DNA from 4 places in the Enterobacter bugandensis genome. Region 2 is predicted to be linked to each of the others. Evidence: predicted binding sites of a transcription regulator. Region 2 holds the regulator's gene; each other region holds the start of a gene.
The links. Region 2 encodes CRP, which controls carbon source genes, mostly activating them, when cyclic AMP is high. Its sites were predicted from a motif close to ATGTGANNNNNNTCACAT; they were not measured.

Region 1: a site for CRP is predicted at 4,544-4,561, ahead of DG357_RS11235 (sugar transporter). Genes of this name have one in related genera too.
Region 3: a site for CRP is predicted at 3,409-3,426, ahead of deoC (deoxyribose-phosphate aldolase). Genes of this name have one in related genera too.
Region 4: a site for CRP is predicted at 4,699-4,716, ahead of ydfZ (putative selenium delivery protein YdfZ). Genes of this name have one in related genera too.

The regions. Positions count from the first base shown of each region.
Region 1 is NZ_LT992502.1:2,299,107-2,306,396, forward strand. Features, by position in the region: gene eamA (O-acetylserine/cysteine exporter) at 1-63, shown strand, start outside; gene marB (multiple antibiotic resistance protein MarB) at 102-320, opposite strand; gene marA (MDR efflux pump AcrAB transcriptional activator MarA) at 354-734, opposite strand; gene marR (multiple antibiotic resistance transcriptional regulator MarR) at 755-1,189, opposite strand; gene DG357_RS11225 (MarC family NAAT transporter) at 1,446-2,111, shown strand; gene DG357_RS11230 (lysozyme inhibitor LprI family protein) at 2,292-3,134, shown strand; gene DG357_RS11235 (sugar transporter) at 3,272-4,468, opposite strand; gene DG357_RS11240 (PhzF family phenazine biosynthesis protein) at 4,646-5,434, shown strand; gene DG357_RS11245 (PhzF family phenazine biosynthesis protein) at 5,461-6,255, shown strand; gene DG357_RS11250 (GNAT family N-acetyltransferase) at 6,346-6,828, shown strand; gene ptrR (putrescine utilization regulator PtrR) at 6,782-7,290, opposite strand, start outside.
Region 2 is NZ_LT992502.1:4,301,371-4,308,660, forward strand. Features, by position in the region: gene DG357_RS20925 (ABC transporter ATP-binding protein) at 1-925, shown strand, start outside; gene DG357_RS20930 (hydrolase) at 1,037-2,059, shown strand; gene DG357_RS20935 (YheU family protein) at 2,056-2,274, shown strand; gene DG357_RS20940 (phosphoribulokinase) at 2,305-3,174, shown strand; gene DG357_RS20945 (OsmC family protein) at 3,241-3,645, opposite strand; gene crp (cAMP-activated global transcriptional regulator CRP) at 3,957-4,589, shown strand; gene DG357_RS20955 (YccS/YhfK family putative transporter) at 4,647-6,734, shown strand; gene argD (bifunctional acetylornithine/succinyldiaminopimelate transaminase) at 6,731-7,290, opposite strand, start outside.
Region 3 is NZ_LT992502.1:692,352-699,641, reverse strand. Features, by position in the region: gene deoB (phosphopentomutase) at 1-1,019, opposite strand, end outside; gene deoA (thymidine phosphorylase) at 1,073-2,395, opposite strand; gene deoC (deoxyribose-phosphate aldolase) at 2,499-3,278, opposite strand; gene DG357_RS03405 (YjjI family glycine radical enzyme) at 3,541-5,076, shown strand; gene DG357_RS03400 (YjjW family glycine radical enzyme activase) at 5,051-5,911, shown strand; gene DG357_RS03395 (TatD family hydrolase) at 5,906-6,688, opposite strand; gene DG357_RS03390 (patatin-like phospholipase family protein) at 6,685-7,290, opposite strand, start outside.
Region 4 is NZ_LT992502.1:2,141,767-2,149,056, forward strand. Features, by position in the region: gene manD (D-mannonate dehydratase ManD) at 1-192, shown strand, start outside; gene DG357_RS10520 (Zn-dependent oxidoreductase) at 207-1,226, shown strand; gene DG357_RS10525 (MFS transporter) at 1,300-2,667, shown strand; gene DG357_RS10530 (mannitol dehydrogenase family protein) at 2,889-4,352, shown strand; gene ydfZ (putative selenium delivery protein YdfZ) at 4,396-4,599, opposite strand; gene DG357_RS10540 (universal stress protein) at 4,888-5,319, shown strand; gene DG357_RS10545 (GntR family transcriptional regulator) at 5,353-6,039, opposite strand; gene ydfG (bifunctional NADP-dependent 3-hydroxy acid dehydrogenase/3-hydroxypropionate dehydrogenase YdfG) at 6,131-6,877, opposite strand; gene dcp (peptidyl-dipeptidase Dcp) at 7,020-7,290, shown strand, end outside.

The DNA of each region.
Region 1 (7,290 bases), 2.0 Mb from region 2:
GCCGGGCTGTACATCAACGTGTTTGGCCTGCGGGTTCGCCGGGCGGCGCGGGTAAGGGGATAGGGCATAAAAAAGCCCCGCGGCTGCGGGGCAAAAACGAATCAGAGGCCGTGCTGATTATAATAAGGCACGCCTAATTCGTCGGATTTGTCGCTACCAGCACCCATGTGGTTGAAATCATAAGGCGACTGGTCATGTGCTGACGGCAAAATCATCGTGTCATGATTATTTTGCTGCGTTGCACCTGGGGTTTGCTCCGCGAAGGTCTGGCTGGAAAACAGCACCAGCAAGGCGAGGGCGGCGGAGGCGGTAACTTTCATTTTTTCCTCGGTTACGTCTTTTACAGGCGATGATTAACTACAGTGTTTTAACGGATACAGGTAACGGGATTCACCCGGCACGCTGGTAATTCGGTACTTATGAGGCGGCACGTCAAAATAGTTCTTGAACGTACGCGTGAGGGTTTGCTGTGATTCAAATCCGTAACGCTCCGCCAGATAAAGGATCGGTTCATTGCTTTCTTTCAGTTTCTGGGCAATTTCCGTCAGCTTGCGGCTGCGAATATATTGACCTAATGAATGACCGGTCTCTTTTTTGAACATCCGTTGCAGGTGCCATTTGGAGTAACCTGAACGCTCAGACACTTTTTCAAGGGAGAGCGGCGATTCCAGGTTATCTTCGATCCAGTCCAAAATGCTATGAATAGTGATAGCGTCAGTATTGCGTCTGGACATCGTCATACCTCTTTTTCTGTTTACGGCAGTATTTTCTTCAGCAAAAGCTCAAGGGTAGCCACTTCATCTGCCGTTAAGTTTTTTGTTAGTTCCTGATGCAGTGTTTGTCCTACTAATTGATGACATTGCTCGCACATAGCCGCACCATCGCTGGTGAGCCTGACCAGTACGCCGCGTTTGTCATTCGGGTTAGGGCTTCGTTCTACCCATCCTTTGCAGACGAGACGATCGAGCATGCGGGTTAACGCACCCAGATCGACAGAGAGCACCTTTTTCAGCTCAACCGGCGTGATACACACTTCGCAGCGAATGGAACACAGCACTTTGAACTGTGTTGCGGTGATATCCAGCGGTGACAGGTAGTCATTGAGCAGGCGATCTTTTTTCTGGTTAACCATATGAATAAGACGACCCAGCGGAACAACGTCGTTAAAGATATCACTGGTGCTTTTCACAATGGTTGCCCTGGCAAGTAGTTTAATCACGGCAGATATTATTGCTCAGGCAAGTATAAGTCAACTGAATGAATCAGCCGATGCCACGAATTGCTAAAACGTTTCATGAACGTTTTTTGCAACCTTTCAAATCAGGAAGATAACAAACGGGTATCGTTCCCAAAGGAAAACTATCGTTACGTTGCGCCGATGGCTGAACGTCACACTTTCACCCTATAATTGCGATGTTAAATGTGGATAAGGACAACGACGCACTATGTTGGATTTGATTAAAGCAATTGGTCTCGGGCTGGTGGTACTGCTGCCGTTAGCTAACCCGTTAACGACGGTGGCGCTGTTCCTGGGGCTGGCAGGGAATATGAACAGCGCCGAGCGCAACCATCAGTCGATGATGGCTTCGGTGTATGTGTTTGCCATTATGATGGTGGCCTACTACGCCGGACAGCTGGTGATGAACACCTTCGGGATTTCAATTCCCGGGCTGCGTATAGCGGGCGGGCTGATTGTGGCCTTTATCGGCTTCCGCATGCTGTTCCCGGCGCAAAAAGCGCACGAGTCTCCGGAGGCAACCAGCAAATCTGAAGAGCTGGAGTCCGAACCGAGCGCGAATATTGCTTTTGTACCGCTGGCCATGCCGAGTACGGCCGGGCCGGGTACCATCGCGATGATCATCAGTTCTGCATCGACGGTGCGCGACAGCTCTACCTTCCCGGACTGGGTACTGACCGTTGCGCCACCGCTAATTTTTGCACTTATTGGGGTTATCGTGTGGGCGTCTCTGCGCAGTTCCGGTGCGATCATGCGCTGGGTGGGCAAGGGCGGAATCGAGGCGATTTCCCGTCTGATGGGCTTCTTACTGGTCTGTATGGGCGTGCAGTTTATTATTAACGGCGTGCTGGAGATTATTAAGACCTACCACTGATGTCAGTGCCGGGTGGCGGATTACCCTTACCCGGTATGTAAAGTATTTATTAAATGAATACAAATAAATTCCGGAAAAATACTTTTTTAATTCAAACCGGGTTAAATGAGCATAGCCAGACTTGTCGCTCGTTAGTTCTTAAAGTAATGTACTGCACTCATTTCTTTTCAGGATAGTGTCATGCGTGCAAAATATTCTTTTATCGTACTCAGTACGTTGCTGTTTTCATTTACTGCCACTGCAGGCTTGTTCGATTCTGCGCCCGAATTTAAATGTGGTCGTGAGGATGCCGTTGCTGCTATGCAAGCAAAAATCAGAGATGATGCAATGAGTAAATTGCAGGAAACGTATCTGGCAACGCCTTCGCAATTTTATGGAAAACCACTTAAATCATACCAGGAAAAAGCAAATCAAATAGCCATTCATCTGGAGAATGTTACAACTAAACCATTTGATAAAAATGATTCAAACCGCAGTTGCTCCGCTAAGGTCACGCTCGCCATACCTACGGAAATCCTTGGGTTTATTGCAGCCTATCCTCAGAAACTAGAGCGGATAAATCAAGGTGGTGGCAAGGTGCTTAATAACAGTGTTCAATGGGATAATTTTGTATATATATTATCCCTGGCGGACAATGAGAAAGACATTTCAGCATCCTATGAATATTCTGACAGAGATTATGTCTCCCAATCATTGGTCGATATGACTATGCTGGCCATGAATAAATCCGAATTTGAGAAAGCCGATCTCAACAACAAATTAAACGATGCAGTGCTGGCCTATTCTGAGAACGATAGTCAACTCAATAATCTCTGGAAATCTCTTCCAGAGTCAGTCAGGGCCTCTATGAAAAAAGAACAGAATCTCTGGATTAACGAGAAAGCTAAAAAATGCGGGAAGATCAGTGATGCGTCTTCCACTGCCACGCCTGTTGAAACAAGAATTAATATCTATCAGTGCCAGGCTGACATAACCCATGAAAGATATGTCTATCTGGGTGGAGAGGAAGAAAGACAGTATTAATACTTATACTGTGGGTCAATCCGACCTGCTGATGTTGTCGATACGGTTATGCCACGCAAGTAATTTCCCCATGCAGTATGGCATCGTACGGGCGTCCTGATTTCAGGACGCCATGCGCCACCCGGCATAAATAAACCTCACCCGTGCTGCCCTTGTTCCTCCAGCGCCACCGGCCACTTGCGGAAGATGAGTACCGACCAGACGAGCGCGACGAGCGCCGGAATCGCCCCCAGATAGCCAATCGCCGACATCGATACGTGCAGGCTAATCTGATTGCCCACCAGCGCCCCCGCGCCAATCCCCAGATTGAAAATCCCCGAGAACAGCGACATCGCCACGTCCGTGGCATCCGGCGCCAGGGCCAGGACTTTCACCTGCATGCCGAGACCAATAATCATGATCGCCACGCCCCAGAACAGGCTCAGGATCGCCAGCTGGCTTTCGCTGCCTGACGCAGGCAGCAGCAGCACCAGGCACGCCAGCAGCAGGCCGATGGCGCTGCTCACCAGCAAGGAGGCATGCTGGTTACCCAGTTTACCAAACAGCACGCTGCCAATAATGCCCGCGCCGCCGAGAATGAGCAGTAAGAGGGTGGCAAAGTTTGCGCTAAAGCCCGCGACCACCTGCACAAACGGTTCAATGTAGCTGTACGCCGTGTAGTGCGCGGTAACCACGATAACGGTAAGCAGGTAGATACTCAGCAGCGCCGGGCGACGCATCAGCAGCGGCAGGCTTTTCAGCGAGCCGGAGTGTTCGCTTGGCAGCGCGGGCAGCAGCTTAATCAGACACACCAGCGTCACCAGCGCGCCCATGCCGATGGCAAAGAAGGTGGTACGCCAGCCGAAGTACTGTCCTACGATGCGGCCAATGGGCAGCCCCAGCACCATCGCCAGCGCGGTACCGGTGGCAATCAGGCTCAAGGCCTGGGCGCGTTTACCCGCCGGCGCGAGCCGAATAGCCAGCGACGCGGTGATCGACCAGAATACCGCGTGGGCAAAGGCAATGCCGATGCGGCTAATGACCAGCACCGTAAAATTCCACGCCATAAACGACAGGACATGGCTGGCAATGAACAGGGCAAACAGGCCGATCAACAGCCTGCGCCGCTCCATCTGGCTGGTCAGCAACATAAACGGCAAAGACATCAGAGCCACCACCCAGGCGTAGATAGTTAACATAATCCCCACCTGCGCCGTTTCCATCCGGAAGCTTTCTGCTATGTCAGACAACAGCCCAACCGGAACAAATTCTGTGGTGTTAAAAATAAATGCGGCAATGGCCAGCGTGACCACGCGTAGCCACGCGACCCTGCGGGAAACTGTGTTCGTTGTCATAGGGATGTCGGAGATTCGTTGCTGGAAAGATGAGAAGGCGATCTTAAAACGTCATACGGCGAAAACTCAACCATTATGTGACGCAGATCTCAATATTTACCTTATGAAAGCGGTAGCCGGGGGCGTTGTTTTCATTGAATATAAAAGTACGACACAGCAAAGACAGGCGGTAAGACAATGCAGGAGATTGATTTTTATCTGGTAGATGCATTCAGCAATACCTCGTTCGGCGGCAATCCGGCAGCGGTTTGCCCGCTGAACGAATGGCTGCCGGATGAGACGTTACTGAAAATGGCGCAGCAGCATAATCAGTCGGAAACCGCATTTTTCGTCTGCACTAAGGGCGGCATTGAGCTACGCTGGTTTACCACGCTCACTGAAGTCAATCTCTGCGGTCACGCCACCCTGGCCGCCGCGTACGTTCTGTTTAATGAACTCGATTACCCCGACTCGCGGATCCACTTTGATACCGCCTCTGGCCGACTGACGGTCAGCCGGGAGGGAGAGTGGATGACGCTGGACTTCCCGGCGTGCCCGACCCGTGAAGAGACGCCGCCGCCGGAGATGCTCGCGGCGCTCGGTATCCGCCATTACGTTGAAGCCCGTAAAGGCCGCGCCTGGGTGATTGTGCTGGAAAATCCCCGGCAGGTTGAAGCGCTTGCGCCGCGCTTTTCGGCAATGACGCCGGGCGAGCATAAAGTGAGCGTGACGGCACCGGGTGAAGGGGAATATGACTTTGTCAGCCGCTTCTTCTCACCGGGCGTTGCCGTTCCGGAAGATCCGGTGACTGGATCCGCGCACACGATGCTGATCCCCTACTGGAGCGAAAAGCTGGGGAAAACGGCAATGTTTGCCCGTCAGGTTTCGGCGCGCGGCGGGGATGTGCGCTGCGAGCTGAAAGGGGAGCGCGTATTGATGAGCGGTCAGGCGTCGTGCTACCTGAAAGGCACTGTGTATCTGCGCTAAAACTGATAACAAAAGAGGAAGAGACAATGCGGGAAATTGATTTTTATCTGGTGGATGCCTTCAGCGACAAAACCTTTGGCGGCAACGCGGCAGCGGTATGTCCTCTGGAAGAGTGGCTGCCGGACGAGACGCTTCTCAAGATGGCACAGCAGCATAACCAGTCGGAAACCGCGTTTTTAGTGCGAACCGACGGCGGATTTGAACTGCGCTGGTTCACCACGCTGCATGAAATTAACCTCTGCGGCCATGCGACCCTCGCGGCATCACACGTCATTTTTGAGTATCTGGACTATCCGCATACGGAAATCCACTTTACCACGCGCTTCGTAGGGGAGCTGACGGTCAAACGCAGCGGCGACTGGCTGACGCTGGATTTCCCCGCATGGTCCACGGAGGTTGTCGATAACCCACCGCCTGCACTGTTTAGCGCGCTGGGCATCCCGGCGGCAAAAGAGGTGCGCGTCGGGCGAGACTACTGCGTGGTGCTGGAGAGCCAGCAGCAGGTGGAGGCATTAATGCCGGATATTGGCGCGATGGTTCCGCTGGGCAAAATGGTCTGCGTAACCGCGCCGGGCGAAGGGGAATATGACTTCGTCAGCCGCTTTTTCTGCCCGGGCGAAGGGGTGCCGGAGGATCCGGTTACCGGGTCCACGCACAGCATGCTGATCCCCTACTGGAGTGAAAGGCTGGGTAAGACGTCGCTTAACGCCCGCCAGGTGTCGTACCGCGGCGGGGATCTTCGCTGCGAGCTGAAGGGCGACCGCGTACTCATTGCTGGTCAGGCCACCCTGTACCTGAAAGGGCGGATCTTTTTACGCTAGCGGCTGCGCGATAAGTTAATACTATGAAGTAGCCTGGCAGGCCTGCGCTATGTTGACATTGAGTTTCACAAATAAAGCAAGGAGCCTGCCATGTATTCCATTACCTCTGAATCTGCACGTCACCCGGACATTCTTATGCTGATTGCGGCCCTCGACCGTTATCAGAGCGAACTCTATCCCGCCGAAAGCAACCATCTGCTCGATCTTTCAGAACTGCCCGCGACATCCCTTATCCTGATGATCGTCCGCGACCCGCAGCTTCAGGCCGTTGGCTGTGGAGCTATCGTGCTCAACGGCGACGGAACGGGGGAGATGAAGCGGGTTTATATCGATCCGGCCCATCGCGGGCAACATCTGGCTGAGAAGCTGCTGGCCGCGCTGGAAGATGAGGCCCTGAGCCGTCACTGCCATACCGTACGGCTGGAAACGGGCATCAAACAGCATGCCGCGATTCGTCTTTATGAACGAAGCGGCTACGATCGGCGTCCGGCGTTTGCCCCATATGTGGACGATCCGCTCAGCCTGTTTATGGAGAAGGCGCTGGTTGAAGACGTTCGTTTAGCAGCGCTATAAAGGCTTCCAGCTGGCGGGTCATCGCCCCGCGTCGCCACACCAGCCAGGTAGTGAGCCAGCGCCAGTTTTCCGCCAGCGGCCAGGCTTCAACCTGATGGTGGCCCGGCATACTTTCCAGCATTGAGCGCGGCATCAGCGCGATGCCCGCGCCCGCGATGACGCAGGCGAGCATGCCGTGATAGGACTCCATCTCATGAATGCGTCCCGGCGCGGCTCTGTCTGCATGAAACCAGCTCTCCAGGTGTCGGCGATACGAGCAGTTTGCGCGAAAGGCATAAACATCGCTGCCGCTCACCTGCGCAGCGCGCGTTACCTCCGTCTGCCCGGCAGGGGTGACCAGCATCATCTCTTCCCGGTAGACCGGCATCCCCTCCAGCTCCGGGTGCGACAGCGGCCCGTCGACAAAGGCGGCGCTCAGGGTTCCCTCCAGTACGCCATCAATCATCGTCCCGGACGGCCCGG
Region 2 (7,290 bases):
CCTCGACTCTATCAAGCTTAACCTGGTGCCGGGTTCGCGCATTGGCCTGCTGGGGCGCAACGGCGCCGGTAAATCAACGTTAATTAAGCTGCTCGCGGGCGAGCTTAACCCAACCAGCGGTGAAATCGGCCTGGCGAAGGGCATTAAGCTTGGCTATTTCGCCCAGCATCAGCTGGAATTTTTACGCGCGGATGAATCCCCGATTCAGCATCTGGCGCGTCTTGCGCCGCAGGAAATGGAGCAGAAACTGCGCGACTACCTCGGCGGCTTCGGCTTCCAGGGCGATAAGGTGACCGAAAACACCGAGCGTTTCTCGGGCGGCGAAAAAGCCCGTCTGGTGCTGGCGCTGATCGTCTGGCAGAGACCCAACCTGCTGCTGCTCGATGAACCGACCAACCACCTGGATCTCGACATGCGTCAGGCGCTGACCGAAGCGCTGATTGAGTTCGAAGGCGCACTGGTTGTCGTGTCGCACGATCGCCACCTGATCCGCTCCACCACCGACGATCTCTACCTGGTACACGGCGGCAAAGTCGAACCGTTCGACGGCGATCTTGAAGATTACCAGCAGTGGCTGACGGACGTACAAAAGCAGGAAAACCAGCCGGAAGAGTCAGCGAAAGACAACGTCAACAGCGCACAGTCGCGTAAAGACCAGAAGCGCCGCGAAGCGGAACTGCGCACCCAGACCCAGCCGCTGCGTAAAGAGATTGCCCGTCTTGAAAAAGAGATGGAAAAGCTCAACGCCACGCTTGCCGCCGTCGAAGAGAAGCTGGGCGACAGCGACCTGTACGATCAGAGCCGTAAAGCGGAGCTAACGGATTGTCTGCAAACGCAGGCGAAAGCCAAATCCAGCCTCGAAGAGTGCGAAATGGCATGGCTGGATGCCCAGGAACAGCTGGAAGCGATGCTGCAGGCAGACTGAATTTTTACCCCGTTGTGAGAACGGAATCTATCTCTGGTTCGGAAATCCAGGCTAAACGGGGTACAATTCGGAAAGTATAGTGAATTTCTGACAAGAATCAGCATCGTCCTTATGACCCAAATCATTCCATCAGACTTCGACATTACAGCCGAAGACAGCACCGAGTTCGTGCCCATGCGCGGCGTGACCAACTGCCATTTGCAGACCATGCTGCCGCGGCTGATCCGCCGCAAGGTCCAGTTCACTCCGCACTGGCAACGGCTCGATCTGCCGGACGGTGATTTTCTGGATCTCGCCTGGAGCGAAGCGCCGGAACAGGCTCTTCATAAGCCGCGTCTGGTGGTTTTTCACGGTTTAGAAGGCAGCCTGCACAGTCCGTATGCGCATGGGTTAATTGAGGCCGCCAAAGCGCGCGGCTGGCTCGGCGTGGTGATGCATTTTCGCGGCTGTAGCGGCGAGCCGAATCGTCAGAAACGCATTTATCACTCGGGTGAAACCGAAGATGGCACGTGGTTTCTGCACTGGCTGCGGGAAAATTATGGCGCCGCGCCAACGGCCGCCGTGGGCTACTCGCTGGGCGGTAATATGCTCGCCTGTCTGCTGGCCAAAGAGGGCGACAGCGTACCGCTGAATGCAGCAGTGATTGTCTCCGCACCGTTTATGCTGGAGCAGTGCAGCTACCACATGGAAAAAGGCTTTTCCCGCGTCTATCAGCGCTATCTGCTCAACCTGCTGAAAGCCAACGCGGCGCGAAAGCTGAAGGCCTATCCGGATACCCTGCCGGTAAGCCTGCGCCAGCTGAAAAAGGTACGCTGCATCCGCGAATTCGACGATCTGATCACCGCCAAAATTCACGGCTTCGCCGATGCTATCGACTATTACCGACAGTGCAGCGCCATGCCGCTGCTCAGCAAAATCACGCAGCCGACGCTGATTATTCACGCCAAAGATGACCCGTTCATGGATCATCACTCTATTCCCGCGCAGGAATTCCTGCCTGACAACGTTCACTACCAGCTGACCGAACATGGTGGCCACGTGGGGTTCATCGGCGGCACGCTGCGCAGGCCGAAAATGTGGCTGGAAGCGCGCATTCCTGACTGGCTGACTCCTTATCTGGATGGTGCAAAATGATCATTCCCTGGCAGGATCTGGCTCCCGAAACGCTCGATAATCTGATTGAAAGCTTTGTATTACGCGAAGGCACCGATTATGGTGAACATGAGCGTTCGCTTGAGCAAAAGGTCAACGATGTAAAACGCCAGCTGAAAAGCGGCGACGTGGTGCTGGTGTGGTCAGAACTGCATGAGACGGTCAATATCATGCCCCGCAACGCGTTTCACGGCTGATCTTCCAACCTTTTCCGTCAGGGAGTTGCTATGTCTGCCAGACATCCCATTATTGCCGTTACGGGGTCGAGTGGTGCGGGAACCACCACCACCAGCCTCGCTTTTCGCAAGATTTTCGCCCAGCTGAATCTCCGTTCGGCGGAGGTCGAAGGCGACAGCTTTCACCGCTATACGCGGCCTGAGATGGACATGGCGATCCGCAAGGCGCGCGATCTGGGTAAACACATCAGCTACTTTGGCCCCGAAGCCAATGATTTCGGCCTGCTGGAGCAAACCTTCCGCGAATACGGTCAGAGCGGTACCGGGCAGTCCCGTAAGTATCTGCACACCTACGACGAAGCCGTACCCTGGAACCAGGTGCCGGGCACCTTTACCCCCTGGCAACCGCTGCCGGAACCCACCGACGTGCTGTTTTATGAAGGATTGCACGGCGGCGTTGTTACGCCTCAGCACGACGTGGCGCGCCATGTGGATCTGCTGGTCGGGGTGGTGCCGATCGTTAACCTGGAGTGGATCCAGAAGCTGACGCGCGACATGAGCGAGCGCGGCCATTCGCGCGAGGCGGTAATGGACTCGGTGGTGCGCTCCATGGAAGATTACATCAACTATCTCACGCCGCAGTTCTCCCGCACGCACATTAACTTCCAGCGCGTGCCGACCGTGGACACTTCCAATCCGTTCGCGGCGAAAAGCATCCCGTCGCTGGATGAGAGCTTTGTGGTGATCCACTTCCGCAATCTTGAAGGCATTGATTACCCCTGGCTGCTGGCGATGCTGCAGGGCTCGTTTATTTCCCACATGAATACGTTAGTGGTTCCCGGTGGAAAAATGGGGCTGGCAATGGAGCTGATCATGACGCCGCTGGTGGAGCGACTGATGGAAGGGAAGCAGATCGCGTGAACATGTTCCCTCTCCCCGTGGGAGAGGGTTAGGGTGAGGGCATCAACACGCACGATGCCCCAATAATTAAGCCTCGATCACTTCATACGAATGGGTGATTTTTACCGCTTTCTCCAGCATTAACGCCACAGAGCAGTATTTCTCCGCAGAGAGATCCACCGCGCGTGAGACCGCCGCGTCTTTCAGTTCTTTCCCGGTGACAACAAAGTGCAGATTAATGTGGGTGAACAGGCGTGGCGCCTCTTCGCGACGCTCTGAGGTGAGTTTAACCTCGCAATCCGTCACGTCATGACGGCCTTTTTGCAGAATCGACACCACGTCGATCGCGCTGCATCCGCCTGCCGCCATCAGCACCATTTCCATTGGGCTTGGAGCTTTATCGCCGGAGTTACCATCCATCAAAATCTGGTGTCCTGATGCGGACTCGCCCAGGAACGTTAAACCTTCAACCCACTTCACGCGCGCTTGCATATTCATTAACTCCAACGTTGCATTTTTGGTGACAGATTACGCGTGCGTTACATTTCTCGCAATGGAAGGCGACCTGCATCATGCTGAAGCGAGACACCAGGAGACACGCGGCAAAAGCTATGCTAAAACACTCAGGATGCTACAGTAATACATTGACGTTACACATGTATGCAGAGGACATCAAACTTTACTGGCTGCGAAACGTTACGACAGCCGACTTCCCAGGGTATGGGTAAGAATTCGATTGCAACCCCAGAGTCCGGATGCATCTGATGACTCTGGTGACAGCTTATAACAGAGGATAACAGCGCATGGTGCTTGGCAAACCGCAAACAGACCCGACTCTCGAATGGTTCTTGTCTCATTGCCACATTCATAAGTACCCATCGAAGAGCACGCTGATTCACCAGGGTGAAAAAGCGGAAACGTTGTATTACATCGTCAAAGGCTCGGTGGCAGTGCTGATCAAAGATGAGGAAGGCAAAGAGATGATCCTTTCCTATCTGAACCAGGGCGATTTTATCGGTGAACTGGGCCTGTTTGAAGAAGGCCAGGAACGTAGCGCCTGGGTTCGCGCAAAGACAGCATGTGAAGTGGCTGAAATTTCTTATAAGAAATTCCGTCAGTTGATTCAGGTAAACCCTGACATCCTGATGCGTCTTTCTTCCCAGATGGCGCGCCGTCTGCAGGTGACGTCAGAGAAAGTGGGTAACCTCGCCTTCCTGGACGTGACTGGCCGTATCGCGCAGACTCTGCTGAACCTGGCGAAACAGCCAGACGCGATGACCCACCCGGACGGCATGCAAATTAAAATTACCCGTCAGGAAATCGGTCAGATCGTCGGTTGCTCCCGCGAAACGGTGGGCCGTATTCTGAAAATGCTGGAAGATCAAAACCTGATCTCCGCCCACGGTAAAACCATCGTGGTTTACGGAACCCGTTAATCCTGCCTAAACGGCGTGCCATCGCAAGGTGTCACGCCGTTTTTGTCTCTATTCCCCATGTGGCGCAGGCTGATCTATCACCCGGAAGTTAACTACGCACTACGACAAACGCTGGTGCTATGTCTTCCCGTGGCCGTGGGCCTGATCCTGGGACATCTTCAGCAGGGCCTGCTGTTTTCTCTCGTCCCCGCCTGCTGCAACATTGCCGGTCTGGACACGCCCCATAAACGCTTTTTCAAACGTCTGATAATTGGCGGCTCGCTGTTTGCTGGCTGTAGCCTCGCGGTGCAGCTTCTGCTGGCTCGCGATATTCCCCTGCCGCTGATCCTGACCGTGCTGGCGATGACCCTCGGCGTCACCGCCGAAATCAGCTCGCTCCATGCCCGTCTGCTTCCCGCGTCACTCATTGCGGCCATCTTCACCCTGAGCCTCGCCGGTAATATGCCCGTGTGGGAGCCGCTGCTGATCTACGCCCTCGGCACGCTGTGGTACGGGCTGTTTAACTGGTTCTGGTTCTGGCTGTGGCGGGAGCAGCCGCTGCGCGAATCTCTGAGCCTGCTCTACGTGCAGCTTGCGGATTACTGTGAAGCCAAATACACTCTGCTCACCCAGCATACGGATCCGGAAAAATCCTTACCGCCGTTGCTGACGCGCCAGCAAAAGGTGGTAGACCTGATAAGCCAATGCTATCAGCAGCTGCATATGCTCGCCGCCAACAAGAACCACGAATATAAACGGCTGTTGCGCACCTTTCAGGTGGGGCTGGATCTTCAGGAGCATATCTCCGTTAGCCTTCACCACCCGCAGGAGGTGCAAAAGCTGGTTGAGCGCAGCCATGCCGAAGCGGTGATCCGCTGGAACGCACAAACCGTCTCCGCGCGCCTGCGGGTGCTGGCCGATGATATTCTCTACCACCGCTACCCCACGCGCTTTAACATGGACAAACAGCTCGGCGCGCTGGAGAAAATCGCCCGTCAGCACCCGGATAACCCGGTCGGCCAGTTTGCCGCCTGGCACTTCAGCCGCATCGCCCGCGTGCTGCGCACCCAGCGCCCGCTTTATTCCCGTGACCTGATGGCGGATAAACAGAAACGTCTGCCGCTGCTGCCGGCGCTGAGAAGCTACCTGTCTCTGAAATCTTCCGCTCTGCGCAACGCTGCAAGGATTAGCGTCATGCTCAGTATCGCCAGCCTGATGGGCATGGCGCTCCACCTGCCGAAACCGTACTGGATCTTAATGACCGTGCTGTTTGTTACCCAGAACGGCTATGGCGCCACGCGGGTGCGCATTCTGCACCGGGCAGGCGGCACGATGGCGGGGCTGATTATTGCGGGCGTGACGCTGCATTTTCACGTGCCCGAGGGCTATACCCTGGCAGGGATGCTGGTGGTCACCCTGGTAAGCTATCTAATCATTCGCAAAAACTACGGCTGGGCGATGGTGGGCTTTACGGTGACGGCGGTATATACCCTGCAGCTGCTGACGCTTAACGGCGAACAGTTCATCGTTGCCCGCCTGATCGACACGCTGATCGGCTGCCTGATCGCCTTTGGGGGCATGGTCTGGCTGTGGCCGCAGTGGCAGAGCGGGCTGCTGAGGCAGAACGCCCACGACGCGCTGGAGGCCGATCAGCAGGCCATTCGTCTGATCCTGAGCGACGATCCGCAGCCTTCCCCGCTGGCGTATCAGCGGATGAAGGTCAACCAGGCGCACAACGCCCTGTTTAACTCGCTCAACCAGGCGATGCAGGAGCCGGGCTTTAACTCACACTATCTTGCCGATATGAAGCTGTGGGTCACGCACAGCCAGTTTATCGTCGAGCACATTAACGCCATGACCACGCTGGCGCGCGAACACACAATGCTGACGCCGGATCTGGCGCAGCGCTATTTGCAGTCCTGTGAAATTGCGTTGCAGCGGTGTCAGCAGCGTCTGGAGTATGACGCGCCGGGCGAGTCGGGGGATTCGAACATTCTGGAGGCACCGGAGACGCTGACCCACGGCCCGATGAGCACCCTGGAGCAGCATTTGCAGCGCGTGCTGGGACATCTGAACACCATGCACACCATTTCGTCGGTGGCATGGCGTCAGCGCCCGCATCACGGCATTTGGTTAACCCGGCGGTTAAAGCGAACCGAGTATTAGCCTTTTACGATCTTCTCGACCGCCGCGGCAAAGCGGGTTAACCCGTCTTCAATATCTTTCTCTTCCACCACCAGCGACGGCGCAAAGCGCATCACGTCAGGCCCAGCGTTTAGCACCATGACGCCTTCGTGGGCGGCTGCGTGCAGGAAATCGCGCGCGCGGCCTTTGTACTGCGGCTTAAGCTCCGCACCAATCAGCAGCCCCATGCCGCGGATCTCGCTGAATACGTCGTACTTATTGTTAATCTGCTGGAGATGCTGCACAAACAGCTCGCGTTTCGCGCTAACGCCGTTTAGCACCTCTGGCGTGTTGATGATGTCGAACGCGGCGCCCGCCACGGCGCTCGCCAGCGGGTTACCGCCGTAGGTCGAGCCGTGAGACCCGACGTGGAACGCAGAGGCAATCTCCTGCGTCGTCAGTACCGCACTCACCGGAAAACCGCCGCCGAGCGCTTTGGCGCTGGTCAGAATATCCGGCGTCACGCCGTAGTGCATATAGGCAAACAGCTCTCCGGTACGCCCCATCCCGCACTGCACTTCATCAAACACCAGCAGCG
Region 3 (7,290 bases), 3.6 Mb from region 2:
TCATCTTCCCCCACCAGCTCCATCAGCTCCGGCAGACGGCGGTCAAACAGTTCCAGGCCCGCAGCATAACCGGCTACATCGCGACGGTGGCCCCAGGAGGAGTCGAAGTCCACGAAGTTGGTGAAGACAATGGTCTTATCGCCCGCTTCTTTCATCTCTTTGATAGTGGCATCGAACAGCGCATCCAGACCGGTCGCTTTTACTTTTTTGGTGATACCGCAGTTGGCGTAGATATCCGCTATTTTGCCCACGGACACCACGTGACCGCCCTTCTCGTCGACGAGCTTTTGCAGCACGGTAGGTGCCGGTGGCTCAACGGCCAGGTCATGACGGTTACCGGTACGCTGGAAGTTACCCGCTTTGTCGCCGATAAACGGACGCGCGATTACGCGGCCAATGTTGTAGCCGCCTTCGGTCAGCTCTTCACGGGCGATTTCGCACAGTTCGTAGAGTTTATCCAGGCCAAACGTCTCTTCGTGGCAGGCAATCTGGAACACGGAGTCAGCAGAGGTGTAGAAAATCGGCTTGCCGGTTTTCATGTGCTCTTCGCCGAGCTGATCCAGAATCACGGTGCCGGAAGAGTGGCAGTTACCGAGGTAGCCCGGCAGGTTGGCACGCTTCACCAGCTTATCGAGCAGCTCCTGCGGGAAGCTGTTCTCGTGATCGGAGAAGTAGCCCCAGTCAAACAGCACCGGCACACCGGCGATTTCCCAGTGACCGGAAGGGGTATCTTTCCCGGAAGAGAGCTCGTGCGCCCAGGCGTAGGCGCCCACCACTTCCGCGTTGCCGTCCATACCGGCTGCGATTTTACCGGTAGAGCCTTCATGCGCTTTTACCAGCCCGAGGCGGGTCAGATTAGGTAGAGTCAGAGGGCCTTTACGACCGTTGTCCGCTTCGCCTTTTGCACAGGCTTCCGCGATGTGACCCATGGTATCGGAACCCACGTCACCAAAACGTTCTGCATCTTCGGTTGCGCCGATGCCGAATGAGTCCAGCACCATAATAAATGCACGTTTCATAATTGTTCTCCGTACTTAGTGCTTCATAAAAATGCGATCAGATCAGTATACCGCTATTCAGTGATACGACGATAGACCGTCGGTGTGGTTTCCGGTGCTTTATCGTCAAGAGATATTGCCGCTTTCACCGCTTTCGCCGCGTCCTGCCAGCTGGCTTCGTCTTTCGCGTGGATCACTGCCAGCGGACGTTGGCCGTCAACGCTGTCGCCCAGACGGGCCATGTCGGTAAAGCCGACGCTGTAATCAATAGTGTCCGATGCCTGACGACGACCGCCACCCATAGATACAACAGCCATGCCAAGCGCGCGGGTGTCCATGGCGGAGACAAAACCTTCGCCATCCGCATAAACAGCTTTGCTGAGCATCGCGGTTGGCAGGTATTTCGCGTAGTTTTCGACGAAATCGGTCGGGCCTTTTTGCGCCGCCACCATGCGGCCAAAGATCTCCGCCGCTTTGCCGTTGTCCAGCACCGCCTGAAGCTTCGCGCGGGCTTCCGCGTCGTCTTTGGCCAGCTTGCCGGAAATCAGCATCTCCACGCACAGCGCCATGGTGACATCGAACAGGCGCGGGTTACGGTATTCACCTGTGAGGAACTGCACGGCTTCGCGGACTTCAACCGCGTTACCGGCGCTGGAGGCCAGCACCTGGTTCATGTCGGTCAGCAGCGCGGTGGTGCGCACGCCCGCGCCGTTGGAGACGCCAACGATCGCTTCGGCAAGCTGAGCAGAGAGTTCATAGGTCGGCATAAACGCGCCGCTGCCCACCTTCACGTCCATCACCAGCGCGTCCAGCCCTTCCGCCAGTTTTTTGGCGAGGATAGAGGCGGTGATCAGCGGGATGGAGTCTACGGTGGCGGTAATATCACGCGTCGCGTAAAAACGCTTGTCTGCCGGAGCAAGAGAGCTGGTCTGGCCGATAATCGCCACGCCAACGTCTTTAATAATATCGCGGAAGCGATTGTCATCCGGGAAGATATCGAAGCCCGGAATGGCTTCCAGTTTGTCGAGCGTACCGCCGGTGTGGCCCAGGCCGCGCCCGGAGATCATGGGAACGTAACCGCCGCAGGCTGCCACCATAGGGCCGAGCATCAGCGAAGTCACATCACCCACGCCGCCGGTGGAGTGTTTGTCCACAATCGGGCCGTTAAGGTTGAGGCTTTTCCAGTCCAGAACGGTTCCTGAATCTCGCATCGCCATGGTCAGCGACACGCGCTCAGGCATCGACATATCGTGGAAGAAAATGGTCATCGCCAGAGCCGCAATCTGCCCTTCTGAGACGGTGTTGTCACGAATGCCGTTGATGAAGAAGCGAATTTCTTCGTCGCTTAAAGCAAGACCATCACGTTTTTTACGAATAATTTCTTGTGCGAGAAACACGGTAACCCCCATGCGGAATCGGGTGAATGGCGGCGGGTACGCTTACCCGCCCTGCGATCCTGTAGGCCGGATAAGCGAAGCGCCATCCGGCATTGTCTGGCAATCAGTAGCTGCTTGCGCTCTTACCGTCGCCGTGACCCAGCGCCTTCAGCAGGCTGGCCAGCAGGCTGGACGCGCCGAAGCGGTAGTGGCGGGAGTCAGCCCACTCAGCGCCAAACAGTTCGTCGGCAATCGCCAGGAACTGCTGCGCGTCTTCCGCGGTACGTACGCCGCCCGCAGGCTTGAAGCCAACGGTTTTGGACACGCCCATATCGCGGATAACTTCCATCATGATGCGCGCGCTTTCCGGGGTCGCATTGACCGCCACTTTACCGGTAGAGGTTTTAATGAAATCCGCACCGGCTTTGATGGAGATTTCTGAAGCCTTACGAATCAGCGCCTCTTCTTTCAGCTCGCCGGTTTCGATGATCACTTTGAGCAGCACGTTTGCCGCCGCACACGCGTCTTTACAGGCTTTCACCAGGTCAAAACCGACCTGCTCGTTGCCGGCAATCAGCGCGCGGTACGGGAACACCACGTCAACTTCGTCTGCGCCGTAGGCAATTGCCGCGCGGGTTTCCGCCAGCGCAATCTCAATGTCGTCATTGCCGTGCGGGAAGTTAGTCACGGTTGCAATGCGCACGTCCGGCGTGCCCTGCTCTTTCAGCGTTTTGCGGGCAATCGGGATAAAGCGCGGGTAGATACAGACGGCGGCGGTGTTACCCACTGGCGTTTTTGCCTGATGGCACAGGGCGATGACTTTTTCATTGGTGTCGTCATCGTTCAGGGTGGTCAGGTCCATCAGCTTCAACGCGCGCAGGCTGCTTGCAGTTAAATCGGTCATAACATTCTCCAACGGCAGTGCCGTATAAATTTTACCTTGCGGGTCTGTGAGTATTCTAACATTCACCCGCATCCACACTTCGACATTCATCACAGTTAATGAAAACTGCGTACAAATTTGCATTACTGTAATGAGATCTTCTTCAAACTTTAGCGTGCAAGTTGCTGACTAAAGCAGCGATACCCCTTGTTGGATCAAAAGCGCCGGCAGGCTGGCTTCCTACAATCCGTTCATCATCCGCAGAACATTCAAGGAAGTGAACATGCCCGACGCCCTGCAACAACGTTGCCAGCACATTGTGACAAGCCCGCTGTTAACCCCGGAGCAAAAACGTCATTTTCTGGCGCTGGAAGCGGAAAATTATCTGCCCTACCCGACGCTATCTCCGGCCGCCCGCGCCGCGCTGGACGAGGGGTTTATCTGCGACATGTACGAAGGCCATGCGCCCTACAAACCGCGCTACGTGCTGCCGGATTATGAAAAATTCCTGGCTAACGGTTCGGAATGGCTGGAGCTGGAAGGCGCGAAAGATCTTGATGACGCCCTCTCTCTGTTAACTATTCTCTATCACCATGTTCCTTCAGTGACATCAATGCCGGTCTATCTGGGGCAGCTTGATGCGCTACTGAATCCGTATGTTAGAATTCTAACACAAGAAGAAATCGATAGCCGAATAAAACGTTTCTGGCGCTATCTCGACAGAACGCTGCCCGATGCGTTTATGCACGCCAACATCGGGCCCGCCGACGGCCCTGTCACCCGTGCCATTCTGCGTGCAGATGCTGAACTGAAGCAGGTTGCGCCCAATCTGACCTTTATCTACGATCCTGAGATCACCCCAGACGATTTACTGCTTGAGGTGGCAAAAAACATTTGTGAATGCAGCAAACCGCATATTTCAAACGGCCCAGTGAATGATAAAATTTTCACAAAAGGCCGTTTTGGCGTGGTGAGCTGTTACAACTCTCTGCCGCTGGCGGGCGGTGGCAGCACCCTGGTGCGCCTTAACCTCAAGACAATCGCCGAACACAGCACATCCATTGACGACTTCTTCACCCGCACGCTACCGCACTACTGCCAGCAGCAAATCGCCATCATCGATGCGCGCTGCGATTTTCTGTACGGGCAATCCGGCTTCTTTGAGAATAGCTTCCTGGTGAAAGAGGGGCTGATTGATGCCGATCGGTTTGTGCCGATGTTTGGCATGTACGGTCTTGCCGAAGCGGTGAACGTACTGTGTGAGAAAGCAGGCATGGCGGGGCGTTACGGGAAAGACGAGCAGGCCAACGCGCTGGGTTATCGCATCAGCGAACAGCTTGCGGCGTTTGTTGAAAATACGCCGGTGAAGCACGGCTGGAAGCATCGCGCGATGCTGCACGCCCAGTCAGGCATCAGCTCCGATTCGGGCACCACGCCGGGGGCGCGTCTGCCGTACGGTGACGAGCCGGATCCTGTCAGTCATCTGCTGGCCGTAGCGCCGCACCATAAACACTATCATTCCGGGATCAGCGATATTTTAACGCTGGATGAGACGGTAAAACGCAATCCGCAGGCGGTGGTTCAGCTTTGCCTGGGGGCGTTCAGGGCCGGTATGCGTGAGTTCACCGCGAATGTGGCCGGTAACGATCTGGTACGCGTGACCGGCTATATGGTTCGCTTGTCGGATCTGGAGAAATACCGGGAAGCGGGTTCAAGAACGAACACCACGTGGCTGGGGGAAGAGGCCGCACGCAATACCCGTATTCTGGAACGTCAGCCGCGCGTGATAAGCCATGAACAGCAGATGCGCTTTAGTTAGTCAGGTCATCCCCTTCTCCTGCGTGGACGGGCCGGGCAGCCGCCTGGCGCTGTTCCTGCAGGGCTGCAACCTGCGCTGCAAAACCTGCCACAACCCGTGGACCATCGGGCGCTGCAACGACTGCGGGGACTGCGTGCCCCACTGCCCGCACGACGCGCTGACCATTCAGGCCGGACGCGTCTGGTGGCAGGAGAGTCACTGCCAGCAGTGCGACACCTGCCTGCGCCTGTGCCAGCAGCAGGCCACGCCCATGGCGCACCGCCTGAGCGTCGACGAGATCCTCGTTCAGGTCCGTAAATCCGCGCCCTTTATCGAAGGGATCACCGTGAGCGGCGGCGAAGCCACAACCCAACTGCCGTTTTTGATCGCCCTGTTTACCGCGATCAAAACCGATCCTGAGCTACATCATTTAACCTGCCTGGTAGACAGCAACGGTCTGCTAAGCGAAACCGGCTGGCAAAAACTGCTGCCGGTGCTGGATGGCGCAATGCTGGATCTCAAAGCGTGGGGGAATGAACATCACCGCTTCCTGACCGGACGCGAAAACCCGCAGATTAAGGAGAGCATTCGCTGGCTGGCAGACCGTCACCGTTTGACGGAGCTCCGCTTGCTGGTCATCCCGGAACAGTGTGATTATCTGGAACATATCAAACCGTTGATCGCGTTCATCCACGGGCTGGGGAATGTTCCGGTGCGTATTAACGCGTTTCATACACACGGAGTTTACGGCGATGCGGCGTCATGGCGTAGCGCCACGCAGGAGGATATTGAACCGCTGGCGCGGGCGCTGGAAAAACAGAAGATAACGGTGATTCGTCCGGCGCTTTATCTATAGCGTGATACCAAAAACCGCACGGGTATTTTCGAGCAGCGCGCTGGCAATGACCTCTTCAGGTTCCTGACGTAGTTCGCACAGCACGTCAAATACCCGCGCCGCCTGTTCCGGGCGATTCGGCTGCCCCTGAAAACCATTCAGCGGCATATCGGGGGCATCCGTTTCCAGTAACAGCGCAGAGAGAGGCAGCTGCGCCATTACGTCACGAGTTTTACTGGCGCGCGGATAGGTGATGGTGCCACCGACGCCAATTTTATAGCCCAGTTCAATAAAACGCTGCGCCTGCTGCAGGCTGCCGGAAAAACCATGCACTACGCCTCGTCGCGGCAGGTCGATGCGCTTCAGGTGCATCGCCAGTTTGTCATGAGTGCGTCGGGAGTGGAGGATCACCGGCAGATCGTGACGTTTTGCCAGCCGAAGCTGCGCGTCGAGGATCGTCTGCTGGCGTTCAAACTGCGGATCTTCGCGATAGAGATCGAGGCCGATCTCGCCGATGGCGACAAGTTTCTCTCCTGCACGTTGCAGCACCCGATCCAGCTCTTCAAGATGCTCATCACGATGGCGCTCAATCACAATCGGATGCAGGCCGAGCGCGGCATAAAGCGCGGAGTATCGCGCGGAAAGCTCCAGCACGCGGGTAAAATAGGCGGCTTCAACCGACGGCACAATGATGGCCTGCACGCCGGCTTCGGCAGCTTTCGCAATGCTTAGCGCTTCATTCCCCGTAAACGGCGGGAAATCAAAGTGGCAGTGGGTATCAACAAAGCGGTGCGTCACGCCAGATCCTCGTTATCCAGTAAAGCGTCATTCGCCTGCGGAATGTCCACCAGCGGCATGGTCAGGGCGTCATTGGCGACAATTGCAGGTGGCGTAATAATGCGTTTATGCCGATGCAGAGGCGGTTGCTCGGCCAGCATTTTCCCGACGGTCGCCAGGAAGTAACGCCCGCACAGCCGCCCCGTTTTGTAATCCATACGCAACGCAGGCAACCGGCTGCCCAACGCCATGCTCAGCAGCGGCTTAGGCGGATAAATTTCAAAGATGCGCAGCTTGCCCGGGGGTTTTTCAATAAAGCGCTGCATCGCGCCGTAGGTGGTTTCATGCTGCTTCGCGATGTTCACCAGCGGCTGCAGGCTGCTGTCGCCCAGCCAGCGCTCCATCCGCTTAAACCACTGGGGGGTGTAATACATTTGCGATGGAACGGTACGGATCACCACGATAGTTTTCGCCCCGCGTCGCGCGGCTTCCTGCACCGGCACCGCGTCGCTGATGCCGCCGTCCAGATAGCTGATGCCGTCCAGCAACGCGCCGGTACGATAAAAACCGGGAATGGCGCTGGAGGCGCGGATGATGTCGAGCCAGTTCTCCTTCTGCGGTGA
Region 4 (7,290 bases), 2.2 Mb from region 2:
TATATGGGATACTCCGAACAGATGCTGGAAGTCTTCCCGCACAGCTGGCGCTTTGATAACGGCTATATGCACCCGGGCGAGAAGCCGGGGCTGGGCATTGAGTTTGATGAAAAGCTGGCGGCGAAATACCCGTACGATCCGGCCTATCTGCCGGTGGCCCGTCTCGAAGACGGCACGCTGTGGAACTGGTAACCGAGGAGCGAACGATGAAAAGCGTAGTGATTCAACAGCCGAACCAGCTGGTGATTGAAGAGCGTCCGCGCCCGGAGCCAGGCGCAGGGGAAGTCCGCGTCAAAATCAAGCTGGCCGGGATCTGCGGGTCAGACAGCCACATCTACCGCGGGCATAATCCGTTTGCAAAATATCCGCGCGTGATTGGCCACGAGTTTTTTGGCACGATCGACGCCGTGGGCGAGGGCGTAGAACCGTCCCGGTTAGGGGAGCGCGTTTCGGTGGATCCGGTGATCAGCTGCGGGCACTGCTACCCGTGCTCCGTCGGCAAGCCTAACGTCTGCACCTCGCTGGTGGTGCTGGGCGTCCACCGCGACGGCGGATTCAGCGAATATGCCGCCGTGCCCGCTAAAAATGCCTGGCGCATCCCGGATGCGATCCCGGATAAACACGCCGTGATGGTTGAACCTTTCACCATTGCCGCCAACGTGACGGGGCAGGCTAGCCCTACCGAACAGGACGTTGCGCTGATCTACGGTGCAGGGCCGATGGGACTGGTCACCGTACAGGCACTGAAGGGCGTCTACAACGTGAAGCAGGTTATCGTCGTCGACAGAATCAATGAGCGTCTGGCCATGGCCCAGCGCAGCGGCGCGGACTGGGTCTTTAATAACGGCGAAACGTCGCTGCAGGCCGCGCTGGACGAAAAAGGCATCAAGCCGACGCTGATTATTGATGCCGCCTGTCATCCGTCGATTTTGCAGGAGGCGGTCACCCTGGCTTCCCCGGCGGCGCGCATCGTGCTGATGGGCTTCTCCAGCGAGCCGAGCCAGATAGCCCAGCAGGGGATTACCGGTAAAGAGTTGGCGATCTTCTCCTCGCGCCTCAATGCCAACAAATTCCCGGTCGTCATCGACTGGCTTGAAAAAGGGCTGATCGACCCGGAAAAACTGATCACCCATACCTTTGACTATCACCATGTAACAGACGCCATCGAACTGTTTGAAAAAGACCAGCGGCAGTGCTGCAAGGTTTTACTGACGTTCGGGCAATAACCCTACACGCGGTTAAGAGCCCGCGAAGACGGGCTCTCAGTGGTACGCATCTTACCTTTTAGAGATAGCCATTATGACGCAAGCACAACCTCAAAGAACCACCTCAGATCTGGTGAAAGCCGCCGTCTCCGGCTGGCTGGGCACCGCGCTGGAGTTTATGGATTTCCAGCTCTACTCGCTGGGGGCGGCGCTGGTATTTCATGAAATCTTCTTCCCGGAACAGTCGGCCGCGATGGCGCTGATTCTGGCGATGGGAACCTACGGCGCGGGCTACATCGCGCGTATCGTCGGGGCCTTTATCTTCGGCAGAATGGGCGACAGCATTGGCCGTAAAAAGGTGCTGTTTATCACCATCACCATGATGGGGATCTGCACCACGCTGATTGGCGTGCTGCCGACCTACGCGCAGATCGGCATTTTTGCGCCCGTACTGCTGGTGACGCTGCGTATCATTCAGGGGCTGGGCGCCGGGGCGGAGATCTCCGGGGCCGGGACCATGCTGGCGGAGTACGCCCCGAAAGGGAAACGCGGCATCATCTCCTCGCTGGTGGCGATGGGGACTAACTGCGGGACGCTGAGCGCCACGGCGATCTGGGCCATTATGTTCTTCGCCCTCGATCGTGAACAACTGCTCGCCTGGGGCTGGCGCGTGCCGTTCCTTGCCAGCGTCGTGGTGATGATCTTTGCCATCTGGCTGCGAATGAACCTCAAGGAGAGCCCGGTCTTTGAGAAAGTAAACGATGCAGAAACCGTGCAGCCGGACACCTCGCTGGGTTCAATGGTGAAAAGTAAATCCTTCTGGCTGGCGACCGGCCTGCGTTTCGGTCAGGCGGGCAACTCGGGGCTGATCCAGACCTTCCTCGCGGGCTATCTGGTCCAGACGCTGCTGTTCGATAAAGCGATTCCTACCGACGCGCTGATGATAAGTTCCATTCTCGGGTTTATCTCCATCCCGCTGCTGGGCTGGCTTTCCGACAAAGTGGGGCGCAGGCTGCCGTACATTATCCTCAATTTCTCCGCCATTATTCTGGCGTACCCGATGCTGTCGATTATCGTCGATAAGAGCTATGCGCCGGGGACAATCATGCTCTCGATCATCGTTATCCATAACTTCGCCGTGCTGGGGCTGTTTGCGCTGGAAAATATCACCATGGCGGAGATGTTTGGCTCGCGAAATCGCTTTACCCGTATGGCTATCTCCAAGGAGGCGGGCGGTCTGGTGGCGGTGGGCTTTGGCCCGGTACTGGCGGGGATTTTCTGCAATATGACGGGTTCCTGGTGGCCGATTGTAGCCATGCTGGTGGCTTATTCCGTGATTGGGCTGGTTTCGGCGTTCCTGATGCCGGAAGTCCGCGACCGCGACCTCAGCGCGGCTGAAGATGCCGCCGAGGCCGCGCCGAAAGAGCGCGTGGGTTACGGCGCGGTTTCCACGCGACGCTAGCGGTTTATATCTTTCGTGACTTATCACACAACTTTTTGTTTATGTCACACCACCTGAGCAAAAGTTAATATAAATCAAAAACTCAAACGGCAGTATCAGTATGGTTGATGGCAGTAATTTTTTACCCCGACTGCCATTCTAGTTGGTGTAGTCAGCAGGCGCTGCCGCTCTGGACTGGGGGCGGCAGCGATCCACAGCTTTCTAATTAGCGAGTCTTAATCATGGAAAACACCTTATTACAGGCCAATGCGACGCTGCCTCAGTACGATCGCGACAGCCTTAAAGCACGCATTGTACATTTAGGCTTCGGCGCATTTCACCGCGCGCATCAGGCGGTGTATGCGGACATCCTCGCGGCTGAACACGGCAGCGACTGGGGCTATTGTGAGGTTAACCTGATTGGCGGCGAGCAGCAGATTGCCGACCTGAAGGTGCAGGATAACCTCTACACCGTAGCGGAAATGTCTGCCGATGCCTGGACGTCCCGCGTGGTTGGCGTAGTCAAAAAGGCCCTGCACGCGCAGGTCGACGGGCTGGAAAGCGTGCTGGCGGCAATGTGTGAACCGCAGGTGGCGATTGTCTCGCTGACCATCACCGAAAAAGGCTACTGCCACTCTCCGGCAACCGGGCAACTGATGCTCGATCATCCTTTCATCGTTGCCGACCTGCAAAACCCGCATCAGCCGAAATCTGCGCCGGGCGTGGTGGTGGAAGCGCTGGCGCGCCGTAAAGCGGCAGGGCTGCCCGCGTTTAGCGTGATGTCCTGCGACAACATGCCGGAGAACGGTCACGTGATGCGCAACGTCACCTGCGCGTACGCCCGGGCGGTAGACGGCGAGCTGGCGGACTGGATCGAGGCTAACGTTACCTTCCCGTCAACCATGGTGGACCGCATCGTACCGGCGGTCACACCCGATACGCTGGATAAAATCGCGCAGCTGACCGGCGTACGCGATCCGGCGGCGGTGGCCTGCGAGCCGTTCCGCCAGTGGGTTATCGAGGATAACTTTGTGGCCGGGCGTCCGGAATGGGAAAAAGCCGGAGCCGAACTGGTTTCAGACGTGATCCCGTTTGAAGAGATGAAGCTGCGCATGCTCAACGGCAGCCACTCTTTCCTGGCCTACCTGGGCTATCTGGCGGGTTATCAGCACATCAATGAGTGTATGGAAGACGAACACTATCGCGTCGCCGCGCACGCGCTGATGCTCAACGAGCAGGCGCCGACCCTGAAAGTGAAGGGCGTCGATTTAGAACGCTACGCTGACCTGCTGATCGCCCGTTACAGTAACCCGGCCCTGCGCCACCGTACCTGGCAAATTGCGATGGACGGCAGCCAGAAGCTTCCGCAGCGGATGCTGGATCCCGCGCGCTGGCACCTGGTGCACCAGACGCCTTTCCCACTGCTGGCGCTGGGCGTGGCTGGGTGGATGCGCTATGTCGGCGGCGTGGACGAGCAGGGTAACGCCATCGACGTGAGCGATCCGCAGCTGGCGGTGATTCAGGCGGCGGTGAAGGGAAGTGCCGAAGGGGAAAGCCGGGTTAACGCGCTGCTCGGCATTGAGGCCATTTTTGGGAAAGAGTTGCCGCGAGAAAAAGCCTTTACAGATGCCGTGATGAGCGCGTATCAGACGCTGCTGCAGAAGGGGGCAAAGACCACGGTGGCGGAGTACGTGTCCCACCTGTAATTCAACACATGCCGCCGTTCGCGGCGGCATGTTGGCGCACAATTTAGTGCATACCCAGACGAATCAGTTCAATTGGTTCGAACTTACCTTCGCATCCTTCCACTTCCACCGTTTTGCCACGGCGCACCTGCGCGGCATCCAGCCCGTCGCTGTGGATCGCCTTAATCACGCCGGTTTTGCCGGTGCCGCTAATCATGACGCGGCTGCCGGTGGTGATTGCATTGCGGTTACGGTCGTATGTCATCATGGTATTTTCTCCTCTCTAAACTATCCGTTACGGCGCTATTTCAGGTTTTGCCGTTCACGGGGCACTATAAATACGCCTGTCTGCCAGTCATGTTTTTGTTTTTGATCAAACTCACACTTTTTTCTTTATTACATGGGGCATTGACGCTTCACGACGGCAATTTACAAAGCAGACCGTAATTTTCACTTATTGATAGTTTCTACGGGGAAGCGTTGAGGATTGGTTTATATTCCCGATGCCATTCTGGTTGCAGGAAATAACCCTTCATCGGAATAAGGAGTCAGGCTTATGTATAAGAAGATTTTGATGCCTGTTGACGTGTTTGAAATGGATTTAAGCGACAAAGCGGTTCGCCACGCGGCTAACCTCGCGAAGGCCGAGGGCGCGTCGATTACCCTGGTCAATATTCTGCCTGCCAGCAGTCGGTCTCTGCTGCGCGGATTCAACGCCGATATTAAAAAGTTTGAAGAGTATATGAGCGCAGAATCCGGGAAGAAAATGAACGAGTTAAAACGACTGTTCGATATCTCCCCGGAGAATATTCACACTCTGGTTCGTTTTGGCAGCGTCCGCGATGAAATTATCAAGCTGAGCAAAGAAGGGGAATATGACGTGATTGTCATCGGGTCAAAAAAACCGGGCATCACCACTCATCTGCTGGGGTCAAATGCGGAATCTATTCTGCGCTACGCCACAATTCCGGTGTTAGTCGTTCGCTAATTACGGCGCCGCCCGCGAAAAGGGCGGCAAATATCACTCTTCGCTAAACCACTCGCTATTTTCCTGACGAATAAGCTGCACGGATTCGCCTATCTCCTGCAGATGCAGGGTCATCGCTTTTTCCACGCCGTCCGGGTCGCGTTTTTCCAGCGCGCTGAAAATATCGTGATGCTGGCGGAGCAGCATTTCCGGCGGGGAGACGTGATCGAGGCTCATGTAGCGCACCCGGTCAATGGTGGCCTTGATATTCTCGATGGTATCCCAGGCCAGCTGGCAGTCTGCAATTTGCGCCAGCTTCTGGTGAAACTCATCATCAAGCTGGAAGAAATCGTTGAGCTGTTTACGGTCAATCGCAATGCGCTGCTGATGCAGGTTTTGCTCCAGCAGGTAACACTGGTTGTCATTAATGAGCGTCGCGGCACGGCGCACCACAGCGCATTCAATCGCCTGGCGTACGAAACAGCCGTTGCGCACCTGTGAGAGTGAAATTTTGTTCACGTAGCTGCCGCGCTGCGGGCGGATCTGAATCAGGCCGTTCTCCGCAAGCTTAATAAACGCTTCACGCACCGGCTGACGGGACACGTCAAAACGCACGGAGACCTCTTTTTCAGAAAGCGGCGTTCCCGGTGGGATCAGGCAATGGACAATATCACGTCGCAAAATGCGATAGATTTGCTGGTTTACGGGCTGGGTGGGATTGAGTTGCGATTCAGCGGCCATGAGTTGTCATTTCTCAGAGAGTTAGCCCGAACATACTACCATTCTTTTATGACCCGAAACAGACCCGGCCCGCGGGCCGGGAAGGGCTTATTTAGCCACGATGGACGCTAAGTCCGGCAAAACTCTGGCTGACCGGCATCATTTCCACGGTATTGATGTTGACGTGTTTTGGCAGCGTTGCGACCCACCAGACCGTTTCGGTGACGTCTTCCGGCGTCAGGGCGTTGGCGTTTTCGTAGGTTTTATCCGCTTTCGCATCATCGCCCTTGAAGCGCACGTTGGAGAATTCGGTGCCGCCTACCAGCCCCGGCTCGATATCGGTGACGCGAATGGCGGTACCGTGCAGGTCGGTGCGCAGGTTCAGGCTGAACTGGCGCACAAACGCTTTGGTCGCGCCGTAGACATTACCGCCCGCGTAAGGCCAGCTCCCGGCGGTAGAACCGATGTTGATAATGTGGCCGCGGTTGCGCTCGACCATGCCCGGCAGCACCGCGCGGGTCATGTAGACCAGCCCTTTGTTGTTGGTGTCGATCATGTTTTCCCAGTCTTCAACGCTGGCTTTGTGGGCAGGCTCCATGCCCAGCGCCAGACCGGCGTTGTTGACCAGCACGTCGATGGCACGCCACTCTGCCGGCAGGCTGGCAATCATCTCTTCAATGGCCGCACGGTTACGCACGTCCAGCTGCGCGGTCAGGATGCTGTCACCTAAATCGTCCTTCAGCTCCTGCAGGCGCTCCTGACGACGGCCCGTTGCAATCACCTTATGCCCGTTGGCGACGAAGCGACGCGTGATGCTTTCACCAAAACCTGCCGTTGCCCCGGTAACTAAAATAATCATCTCACTGTTCCTCAACGCTTTTTGTGTGGTACTAACATAGCACGCCCGCAGAGGGTGCGTTAAGGCAACATTTGTATGACGGCGTTGCAGGCGATGGCGGCCTGGCCTACTCTGGGAAGATATTCGTTCGGAGGAGTGAAAGATGACGGCCACCAACCCCTTTTTTGACATCAGCCTGCTGCCTTACCAGGCTCCCCATTTTGATACCATCAAAGACGAGCATTATCGTCCGGCCTTCGATGAAGCGCTTCGCCAGAAGCGGGCGGACATAGAGGCGATAGTCTCTCACACCGCTGCGCCAGACTTCACTAACACCGTGCTGGCGCTGGAGAAAAGCGGCGTCATGCTTGCGCGCGTCAGCAGCGTTTTCTTCGCCATGACCTCCGCGCACACTAATGCGTACCTGCAGGAAC